Regions from separate parts of the Streptomyces viridosporus T7A genome, predicted to be linked through region 3. Evidence: predicted binding sites of a transcription regulator. Region 3 holds the regulator's gene; each other region holds the start of a gene.

Region 1 (3,688 bases), 2.0 Mb from region 3:
ATCTGCGGGATGCAGGACGTCATCGAGGAGCGCTACGGCGTCCGCCCGGTCCTCTTCCGCCCGCCCTTCGGCACCTACGACAAGGCCACCCTGCACGCCGCGAAGGCCTGCGGCATCACCCACGTCCCCCTCTGGAACCAGGAGGTCTTCGTCGACCGCTGGGAGTACCGCGAGTGGGACCGCGCCCTGCGCCCCGGCGACATCGTCCTCAGTCACTTCCGGGGCCGCGGGGAGTGGAAGGGCACGATGCCGGACATGATCCGCCGCTTCCTGGACAAGGTCACGGCCGAGGGGTACGCGGTGGGGCGGCTGGAGGACTACCTGTGAGGCGCCGGGGGGCACCGGCCGCCCTCCTCACGGCCGCCGTCCTGCTGGCCGCGCCCGCCGGGTGCGGCCCGTCGGCGGGGCAGGGGGACGGGACGGCCGTGCACCGGGCCGGGGAGAGGGCCGGGGAGAGGAGCGCGCAGGACGGCGCGAACCAGTCGCCCGGCGACGGTCCCGCACCGGGCGGCGGCGGACCGCCCGTCGTCGACCACGTCCCGACCGACGACGGGGTCGTCTTCCTCACCTACGACGACGGCGCCGAACGCGACCCCCGCTTCGTCGAGCTGGTGCGCGAACGCCGCCTCCCCGTCAGCATGTTCCTCACGGACAGTGTGGTGGGCCCCGGATACGCCCACTTCGCCCGCCTGCGCGCGGTCGGCGCGAGCCTGCAGAACCACACCCTCGACCACCCCGCCCTGCGCGGCCTGCCCTACGCCGGCCAGCGCGCCGAGATCTGCGGGCAGCAGCGCAAGCTCGAGTCCCGCTTCGGCGTCCGCCCGCACCTCTTCCGCCCGCCCTACGGCACGTACGACGCCACGACCCTGCGCGCCGCCGCCGACTGCGGCATCGCGGCGGTCGTGCTCTGGCGGGTGACGCTGGACGGCGACGGCGACCTCGCGTACACCCGCGGCGCGCACCGCCTGACCCGCGGCGACATCGTCTCCGTGCCGTCGGTCGACACCCCGTCCCTGTCCCTGGCGGACCGGACGGCACGGCTGCTGCGCGAGCTGGAGGAGCGGGGGCTGCGGGTGGGGAGGCTGGAGGACCACCTCCGGCGGACCGGCCCGTCCGCCGTTCGAGGACGGGGCCGTTCGGGTCGAAGCGGGGCCCGGAGCGGCAGTCCCCGGGACGGTCGCCGCAGCGCCGGCGGGCCGCACACACCCGTGCGAACGTCACCCCCGTACCGCCGACGCGCCGCGGGCCATTGGCACTCCGCTTGACCGAGTGCTAATCGCGGTCATAGTCTCGGGTCTGGCACTCCCCCCTGGAGAGTGCCAACTACGCGACGGGCAGGTCCGGCACCCGCGACGACGGATCGACCTGGTCGCCACCTCAGACAGTTAACCCCGTGAGATCTCCGAAGGGGGAGGTCGGATCGTGACGACCGCCAGCTCCAAGGTTGCCATCAAGCCGCTCGAGGACCGCATCGTGGTCCAGCCGCTCGACGCCGAGCAGACCACGGCTTCGGGCCTGGTCATTCCGGACACCGCCAAGGAGAAGCCCCAGGAGGGCGTCGTCCTGGCCATCGGCCCGGGCCGCGTCGAGGACGGCAAGCGCGTCGAGCTCGACGTGAAGGTCGGCGATGTCGTGCTGTACAGCAAGTACGGCGGCACCGAGGTGAAGTACAACGGCGAGGAGTACCTCGTCCTCTCGGCCCGCGACGTCCTCGCGATCATCGAGAAGTAAGTCACCTCGAAGCACTTTTGCTCGAACTGCGCCCCTGGCCCCCGCATCCGATAAGGAGCCGGGCGCCCGGGGCGCAGTGATGTCACCCAGATTTCCGAGAGGGCTCCCGCTGCCATGGCGAAGATCCTGAAGTTCGACGAGGACGCCCGTCGCGCCCTCGAGCGCGGCGTCAACAAGCTTGCCGACACGGTCAAGGTGACGATCGGCCCGAAGGGCCGCAACGTCGTCATCGACAAGAAGTTCGGCGCCCCCACCATCACCAACGACGGTGTCACGATCGCCCGCGAGGTCGAGATCGAGGACCCGTACGAGAACCTCGGCGCCCAGCTGGTGAAGGAGGTGGCGACCAAGACCAACGACATCGCGGGTGACGGCACCACCACCGCCACCGTGCTGGCCCAGGCGCTGGTCCGCGAGGGCCTGAAGAACGTCGCCGCCGGTGCCTCCCCGGCCGCCCTGAAGAAGGGCATCGACGCCGCCGTCGCCGCGGTCTCCGAGGACCTGCTCGCCTCGGCCCGCCCGATCGACGAGAAGTCCGACATCGCCGCCGTCGCCGCGCTGTCCGCCCAGGACCAGCAGGTCGGCGAGCTCATCGCCGAGGCGATGGACAAGGTCGGCAAGGACGGTGTCATCACCGTCGAGGAGTCCAACACCTTCGGTCTGGAGCTGGACTTCACCGAGGGCATGGCCTTCGACAAGGGCTACCTGTCGCCGTACTTCGTGACGGACCAGGAGCGCATGGAGGCCGTCCTCGACGACCCCTACATCCTCATCACGCAGGGCAAGGTCTCCGCCATCGCGGACCTGCTGCCGCTGCTGGAGAAGGTCATCCAGGCCAACTCCTCCAAGCCGCTGCTGATCATCGCCGAGGACGTCGAGGGCGAGGCCCTGTCGACCCTGGTCGTCAACAAGATCCGAGGCACCTTCAACGCCGTCGCCGTCAAGGCCCCCGGCTTCGGCGACCGCCGCAAGGCGATGCTGCAGGACATGGCCGTCCTCACCGGCGCCACGGTCGTCTCCGAGGAGGTCGGCCTCAAGCTCGACCAGGTCGGCCTGGACGTGCTCGGCTCCGCCCGCCGCGTCACCGTCACCAAGGACGACACCACGATCGTCGACGGCGCCGGCAAGAAGGAGGACGTCGAGGGTCGCGTCGGCCAGATCAAGGCCGAGATCGAGACCACCGACTCCGACTGGGACCGCGAGAAGCTCCAGGAGCGCCTCGCGAAGCTGGCCGGCGGCGTGTGCGTGATCAAGGTCGGCGCCGCCACCGAGGTGGAGCTGAAGGAGAAGAAGCACCGGCTGGAGGACGCCATCTCCGCGACCCGCGCCGCGGTCGAGGAGGGCATCGTCTCCGGTGGTGGCTCCTCGCTGGTCCACGCCTCCAAGGTCCTCGAGGGCAACCTCGACAAGTCCGGCGACGAGGCCACCGGTGTCGCGGTCGTCCGCAACGCCGTCGTCGAGCCGCTGCGCTGGATCGCGGAGAACGCGGGCGTCGAGGGCTACGTCATCGTCTCCAAGGTCAAGGAGCTCGAGAAGGGCAGCGGCTACAACGCCGCCACCGGCGAGTACGGCGACCTGGTCAAGGCCGGCGTCATCGACCCGGTCAAGGTGACCCGCTCCGCCCTGGAGAACGCCGCCTCCATCGCCTCCCTCCTGCTGACGACCGAGACCCTGGTCGTCGAGAAGAAGGAAGAGGAAGAGCCGGCCGCCGCGGGCCACGGCCACGGCCACGCCCACTGAGCGACACGCTCGTAGCCGGAGGCCCGGCACCCCTGACGGGGGTGCCGGGCCTCCGCCGTTGTGTGCCCGCCGCGTGCCCGCCGCGCGGGGAACCGCGCCCGCTCCGCCGGGACCGCGGGCTCCCTCCTCGTCACCCTGCCGGCCCTCCTCCTCGCCCTGCAGGGCCGGTGCCGGACACCGGCAGGAGCGGGAGGAACGGGAGGCGGAAGGGCGAGGG
Region 2 (3,688 bases), 980 kb from region 3:
GGCACCGGTCGCCTCGTCACCCTCCAGCTCCAGCTTCTCGAAGACCTGGGAGGCCTGCAGCAGGGCCACGCCACCACCGGCGACGATGCCCTCCTCGACGGCCGCCTTGGCGTTGCGGACGGCGTCCTCGATGCGGTGCTTGCGCTCCTTGAGCTCCACCTCGGTGGCGGCACCGGCCTTGATGACCGCGACGCCGCCGGCGAGCTTCGCCAGGCGCTCCTGCAGCTTCTCGCGGTCGTAGTCGGAGTCGCTGTTCTCGATCTCGGCGCGGATCTGGTTCACACGGCCCTGGACCTGGTCGGTGGAGCCGGCGCCGTCGACGATGGTGGTCTCGTCCTTGGTGATGACGACCTTGCGGGCCTTGCCCAGGAGGTCGAGCGTGGCGTTCTCCAGCTTGAGGCCGACCTCCTCGGAGATGACCTCGCCGCCCGTGAGGATGGCGATGTCGCCGAGCATGGCCTTGCGGCGGTCGCCGAAGCCCGGGGCCTTGACGGCGACGGACTTGAAGGTGCCGCGGATCTTGTTGACGACCAGGGTCGACAGGGCCTCGCCCTCGACGTCCTCGGCGATGATCAGCAGCGGCTTGCCCGACTGCATGACCTTCTCCAGGAGCGGGAGCAGGTCCTTGACGTTGGAGACCTTGGAGTTCGCGATCAGGATGTACGGGTCGTCGAGGACGGCCTCCATACGCTCCATGTCGGTGGCGAAGTACGCCGAGATGTAGCCCTTGTCGAAGCGCATACCCTCGGTGAGCTCCAGCTCCAGACCGAAGGTCTGGGACTCCTCGACGGTGATGACGCCTTCCTTGCCGACCTTGTCCATGGCCTCGGCGATGAGCTCGCCGATCTGGGTGTCGGCGGCGGAGATGGAGGCCGTGGAGGCGATCTGCTCCTTGGTCTCGACGTCCTTCGCCTGCTCGAGCAGGGCGGCGGAAACGGCCTCGACGGCCTTCTCGATGCCGCGCTTCAGGGCCATCGGGTTGGCGCCGGCGGCCACGTTGCGCAGGCCTTCCTTGACCAGGGCCTGGGCGAGGACGGTCGCGGTGGTCGTACCGTCACCGGCGACGTCGTCCGTCTTCTTGGCGACTTCCTTGACCAGCTCGGCGCCGATCTTCTCGTACGGGTCCTCGAGCTCGATCTCCTTGGCGATGGAGACACCATCGTTGGTGATCGTGGGGGCGCCCCACTTCTTCTCGAGGACGACGTTGCGGCCCTTGGGGCCGAGCGTCACCTTGACGGCGTCCGCGAGCTGGTTCATGCCGCGCTCGAGGCCGCGCCGCGCCTCCTCGTCGAACGCGATGATCTTGGCCATGTGAAGTGGTCCCTCCAGGACTGGGGGTGATTCCTTCGGACCGCGCCCGCGCCCGCGACGGACGGCTCGCCGGCCTCGTGGTTCCTTGCCCCACCCGGCCTGCGGGCCTCACCGACCCGGTCCTTACGTTGTCACTCTCACCTTCAGAGTGCTAACGCAATGATTAGCACTCGCCCCTGTCGAGTGCAAGCGCCTCCGGCGATCGGGGGGTGCGCTCAGCCGCCCGCGAACACGGACGCGCCGCGCGCTCCCCGCCCCGGGGCACGGCGAAGGGCCCGCGCCCCGGGAGGCACGGGCCCTTCGTCAGCAGAAGATTCTTGCGGCTGGTAGCGCGTTCAGGCGGTGACGCGAACCATGTCGGCCTGCGGGCCTTTCTGGCCCTGCGAGATCTCGAACTCGACCCGCTGGCCCTCTTCCAGGGTGCGGTAGCCGTCCATCTGGATCGCGCTGTAGTGGACGAAAACATCCGCACCACCGTCGACCGCGATGAAGCCGTACCCCTTCTCCGCGTTGAACCACTTGACGGTGCCCTGAGCCATGCCTAACTCCCCTATTACTGGCCCTTGCACAGATCCGCACTTCGCGAACCCGGGTCAGACCTCACCCCCCAACGGTTGGGGGCGTGCGCCGGAACGCGTCGACCGCGGCTGAATGTATCTGCCCAACTGCCGTCTGCAACAGGTCAATCGGACGAGAAATCTGGACGCCCCCGGCCCGGAATGTGGCGAGAATTCACCTGATTACAGGGCAAGTCGGGCCATACATAGGGGGCGAATGCCGCAAAAGGGGCCCGCACTTTGGCTACTTCCAGTCGGGCGCACGGCAGAAATCAAAGGCTTCCGATCGAAGGATCGGGGGCGCGTTCCCCAACTCTACCGTGCTCAACCCCATGGAATGACCCCCTCCGCATCTCTCACGGAGGGGGCCGTGCGATGAACGCTCGGTAACCGGAATTACCGACGGTAATGATCAGCCGCCGGCGACCGCCGGAATGATGGAGACGCCCGCGCCGTCCGGAGTGGGAGTCCCGAGGCCCTGCTCGAAGCGCACGTCGTCGTCGTTGACGTAGACGTTGACGAAGCGGCGCAGCTTGCCCTGGTCGTCCAGGACCCGGGCGGCGATCCCGGTGTGGTTCTTCTCCAGGTCCTCGATGACCTCGGCGAGGGTCGCGCCCTCGGCGCTCACCTCGGTCCGGCCGCCGGTGTAGGTGCGCAGGATGGTCGGGATGCGAACGGTCACGCTCATGCGAGGCCTGCCTCTCGGAACGACTCCAGGTGGGGGCGGATGGTTGCGGTGAGCCCGGTGCCGGCCACCGCGTCCAGCGTCTTCAGACCGTCGCCGGTGTTGAGCACGACGGTGGTCAGGGCCGGGTCGAGCACGCCGTCGTCGATGAGCTTCCTCGTCACGCCGACCGTCACCCCGCCCGCCGTCTCGGCGAAGATGCCCTCGGTGCGGGCGAGCAGCTTGATGGCGTCCACGACCTGCTCGTCCGTCACGTCCTCCACCGCGCCGCCCGTGCGGCGTGCGATGTCCAGGACGTACGGGCCGTCGGCGGGGTTGCCGATGGCGAGCGACTTGGCGATGGTGTTCGGCTTCTGCGGGCGCACGACCTCGTGGCCCGCCTTGTAGGCGGCCGACACCGGCGAGCAGCCCTCGGCCTGCGCACCGAAGATCTTGTACGGCCGGTCCTCGACCAGCCCGAGCTCGATCAGCTCCCGCAGACCCTTGTCGATCTTCGTGAGCTGCGAGCCGGAGGCGATGGGGACGACGATCTGGTCGGGCAGCCGCCAGCCGAGCTGCTCGCAGATCTCGTACGCCAGGGTCTTGGAGCCCTCCGCGTAGTACGGCCGCAGGTTGACGTTGACGAAGCCCCAGCCCTCGCCGACCGGGTCGCCGATCAGCTCGGAGCAGAAGCGGTTCACGTCGTCGTAGTTGCCCTCGATGCCGACGAGCTCTCCGCCGTAGACGGCGGCCATGACGACCTTGCCCTGCTCCAGGTCGTGCGGGATGAACACGCAGGAGCGGAAGCCGGCCCGCGCGGCGGCGGCGCCGACGGCGCCGGCCAGGTTGCCGGTGGAGGAGCAGGACAGGGTGGTGAAGCCGAAGGCGCGGGCGGCCTCCAGGGCCTGGGCGACGACGCGGTCCTTGAAGGAGTGCGTCGGGTTGCCGGAGTCGTCCTTGACGTACAGGCCGCCGGTGACGCCGAGTTCACGGGCGAGGTTGTCGGCCTTGACCAGCGCGGTCCAGCCGGGGTTGAGGTTCGGCTTGGTCGCCACGTCCGCCGGGACGGGCAGCAGCGGCGCGTAGCGCCAGATGTTCGTGGGGCCCGCTTCGATCCTCTTGCGGAGTTCCTCGGTGTCGAGGGCCGAGAAGTCGT
Region 3 (3,688 bases):
CCGGCACCGGGTCGTCCAGGAGGACGGCGAGCTTGGCGTCGAAGCCGTCGTCGCGGCCGCTGTCGGGGTCGCCGAGTTCGGTCTCGTACCAGGCGGCCTCCCCGGCCAGCTGGTGGGCGTAGACGCCGACGGCGGCGGGGTCGGCCGTCTCCGGCTGGGGCAGGAAGAGGTTGACGCCGAAGGGCCTGCCGGTCAGTCCCCGCATCTGCTTGATGTCCCGGTACATCCCGTCCGCGGTCTTGTACCCGGCGGCGAGGAACCCGAGCCCGCCCGCCTCGGACACGGCGGCGGCCAGCTGCGGCACGGAGACACCGCCCGCCATGGGAGCCTGCACGATCGGGTGCGGGAAGAGCTCGGTCAGCACGGAGGACATGACCGCATGTTGTCACGTCCCCCGGACGAACCAGAACCGACCCGTCCCTCGGGCCGGGCCGCTTCCCGGAGCTCCGCGGGAGCCGGCCCCGGCCCTCGCGGAAAGCTCCGCTCAGCGTCCGTTGAACGCGTCCTTCAGCCGGGAGAACAGCCCCTGCTGCCCCGGCTGGAACTGACCCTGCGGGCGTTCCTCGCCGCGGAGCTTGGACAGTTCGCGCAGCAGCCGCTCCTGCTCGGGGTCGAGCTTGGTCGGGGTCTGGACCTCGACGTGGACGACGAGGTCGCCCCGGCCGCCGCCGCGCAGGTGCGTGACGCCCCGGCCGTGCAGCGGGATCGACTGGCCGGACTGGGTGCCGGGCCGGATGTCGACCTCCTCCATGCCGTCCAGCGTCTCCAGCGGCACCTTGGTGCCGAGGGCCGCCGCGGTCATCGGGATGGTGACCGTGCAGTGCAGGTCGTCGCCGCGCCGCTGGAAGGTGGGGTGCGGCAGCTCGTGGATCTCGACGTACAGGTCGCCGGCGGGACCGCCGCCCGGGCCGACCTCGCCCTCACCGGCGAGCTGGATCCGGGTGCCGTTGTCGACACCGGCCGGGATCTTGACGGTGAGCGTGCGCCGGGAGCGGATCCGGCCGTCACCCGCGCACTCCGGGCACGGGGTGGGGACGACGGTGCCGAAGCCCTGGCACTGCGGGCACGGGCGCGAGGTCATGACCTGGCCCAGGAAGGACCGCGTGACCTGCGAGACCTCACCGCGGCCGCGGCACATGTCACAGGTCTGCGCGCTGGTGCCCGGAGCCGCGCCCTCGCCGCTGCAGGTGGTGCAGACGACCGCCGTGTCGACCTGGATGTCCTTGGTCGTGCCGAACGCGGCCTCGTCGAGCTCGACCTCGATGCGGATCATCGCGTCCTGGCCGCGGCGGGTGCGCGAGCGCGGCCCGCGCTGCGACGCCGTGCCGAAGAACGCGTCCATGATGTCGGAGAAGTTCCCGAAGCCACCGGCCCCGAAGCCGCCCGCGCCGCCGCCGCCGGACTGCGAGAGCGGGTCGCCGCCGAGGTCGTAGACCTGCTTCTTCTGCGGGTCCGACAGCACCTCGTAGGCGGCGTTGATCTCTTTGAACCGCTCCTGGGTCTTCGGGTCCGGATTGACGTCCGGATGCAGCTCGCGGGCGAGCCGCCGGAAGGCTTTCTTGATCTCTTCCTGCGACGCGTCGCGGCGTACGCCGAGTACGGCGTAGTAGTCCGTGGCCACCTATGACTCCGCCAGGATTTGTCCGACGTACCGTGCCACTGCGCGTACCGCTCCCATCGTTCCGGGGTAGTCCATGCGGGTCGGTCCGACCACGCCGAGCTTGGCGACAGCCTCGCCGCCCGAACCGTAGCCGACCGACACGACGGACGTGGAGTTGAGTCCTTCGTGGGCGTTCTCGTGACCGATGCGGACGGTCACGCCCGGATCCTTCGCCTCGCCGAGCAGCTTGAGGAGCACGACCTGCTCCTCCAGCGCCTCCAGGACGGGCCGGATCGTGAGGGGGAAGTCGTGCCCGAAGCGGGTGAGGTTGGCGGTGCCGCCGATCATCAGCCGCTCCTCGTTCTCCTCGACGAGCGTCTCCAGGAGGGTGGAGAGGACCGTCGAGACGGTACCGCGGTCCTCGGCCTCGAAGGCCTCCGGGAGGTCCTCCACCAGGTTCGGCACGTCGGTGAACCGGCGGCCCGCGACCCGGCTGTTGAGCCGTGCGCGCAGATCCGCCAGGGACGTCTCCCCGAACGGGGCCGGGCAGTCGACCATGCGCTGCTCGACCCGGCCGGTGTCCGTGATCAGCACCAGCATCAGGCGCGCGGGCGCGAGGGACAGCAGTTCCACGTGCCGCACCGTCGAACGGGTCAGCGACGGGTACTGCACGACGGCGACCTGCCGGGTCAGCTGCGCGAGCAGCCGCACCGTACGGGCCACCACGTCGTCGAGGTCGACGGCGCCGTCGAGGAAGTTCTGGATGGCGCGCCGCTCGGGCGCGGTCATCGGCTTGACCCCGGCGAGCTTGTCGACGAACAGCCGGTAGCCCTTGTCGGTGGGGATGCGCCCGGCGCTGGTGTGCGGCTGGGCGATGTACCCCTCTTCCTCCAGGGCCGCCATGTCGTTGCGCACGGTGGCCGGGGAGACGCCGAGCCGGTGCCGCTCGGTGAGCGCCTTGGAGCCGACGGGCTCCTCGGTGCCGACGTAGTCCTGGACGATCGCGCGCAGCACCTGGAGCCTGCGTTCGCTGAGCATCGCGCACACCTCCAGTAGCTTCCGCCCGGTAACCTCACTGGCACTCTTCGCACGCGAGTGCCAGACTTCCCCGGCCCAGTGTACGGCCGGGGGGTACTGCCCCGGCAAGGCCGGTCCCACGCTGTCGCGCCGTGCGGCGTCGTCCCGGATAGCGTCCCGGTATGACCGTGACTTGGGAAGAGGTGGGGTGGGAGCGGGTGGCGCCCGGAGTGGGGCGGTGCCGGCTGCCGGGGTGGGACTGCACGGCGGGGCTCGTCGTCGGGGCGGACGCCGTGCTGCTCGTCGACGCGGGCTCGAGCCTGGCCGAGGGCGCACGGTTGCGGGCCGAGGCGCAGGCGCTCACCGGCCGCCGTGTGACGCATCTCGCGCTCACCCACCCCCACTTCGACCACGTCCTCGGGGCGGCGGCGTTCGCGGGCGCGGAGGTCTTCGGCGCGGAGGGAGCGGAGGGAGCGGACGCGGCGCCGGCGTACGGGCGGGAGGAGCTGCGCGCGGACGCGGTGCGCCACGGGCTGGACGCGCGGGCGGCGCAGGAGGCCGTGGACGTCCTGGTCCGGCCGCACCGCACGGTGCGCGGCGAGCTGGCGCTCGACCTCGGACCGGGTGGCGGACGGCGGGTGCTGCTGGCGGACGTGGGTCCGGGGCACACGGCCCACGACCTCGCGGTGCTGGTCCCCGGCGACCCGGGGGTGGTCTTCTGCGGCGACCTGGTGGAGGAGTCGGGCGAACCGCAGGCGGGCCCCGACGCCGTGCCGTCCCACTGGCCGGCCGCCCTGGACCGGCTGCTGAAGCTGGGCGGCGAGGAGGCGCGGTACGTCCCCGGCCACGGAGCGGTGGTGGACGCGGCGTTCGTCCGGGCCCAACGCGACGCCCTGGCGGCCCGTTTCGGCGTGTCGCACCGATCCTGACGAACGGGCTCCTCGTATCGTCATCCGAATGCGCCCGTACTCCGCCGATCTGACCCCTCCGTGGAAGAAGCCGCAGCCCGTGCCGGAGGTCGCGGCCGAGCCCGGCCTGGTGGTGGAGGAGCCCGGCACCGGTTTCTGCGGC

The links. Region 3 encodes HrcA, which represses chaperone genes, less so after heat shock. Its sites were predicted from a motif close to TTNGCACTCNGNNNNNCNGAGTGCNAA; they were not measured.
Region 1: the regulator HrcA is predicted to act here: its motif matches at 1,250-1,276, upstream of groES (co-chaperone GroES).
Region 2: the regulator HrcA is predicted to act here: its motif matches at 1,440-1,466, upstream of groL (chaperonin GroEL).

What each region holds. Positions count from the first base shown of each region.
Region 1 covers NZ_CP023700.1:5,011,585-5,015,272, forward strand. Annotated here, with positions in the region: gene CP969_RS23395 (polysaccharide deacetylase family protein) at 1-327, shown strand, start outside; partial or broken gene CP969_RS23400 (polysaccharide deacetylase family protein) at 324-1,097, shown strand; gene groES (co-chaperone GroES) at 1,423-1,731, shown strand; gene groL (chaperonin GroEL) at 1,846-3,471, shown strand.
Region 2 covers NZ_CP023700.1:3,943,970-3,947,657, forward strand. Annotated here, with positions in the region: gene groL (chaperonin GroEL) at 1-1,311, opposite strand, end outside; gene CP969_RS18155 (cold-shock protein) at 1,647-1,850, opposite strand; gene CP969_RS18160 (MoaD/ThiS family protein) at 2,281-2,556, opposite strand; gene thrC (threonine synthase) at 2,553-3,688, opposite strand, start outside.
Region 3 covers NZ_CP023700.1:2,966,220-2,969,907, forward strand. Annotated here, with positions in the region: gene CP969_RS13835 (nitronate monooxygenase) at 1-373, opposite strand, end outside; gene dnaJ (molecular chaperone DnaJ) at 485-1,621, opposite strand; gene hrcA (heat-inducible transcriptional repressor HrcA) at 1,622-2,638, opposite strand; gene CP969_RS13850 (MBL fold metallo-hydrolase) at 2,800-3,546, shown strand; gene CP969_RS13855 (DUF3097 domain-containing protein) at 3,575-3,688, shown strand, end outside.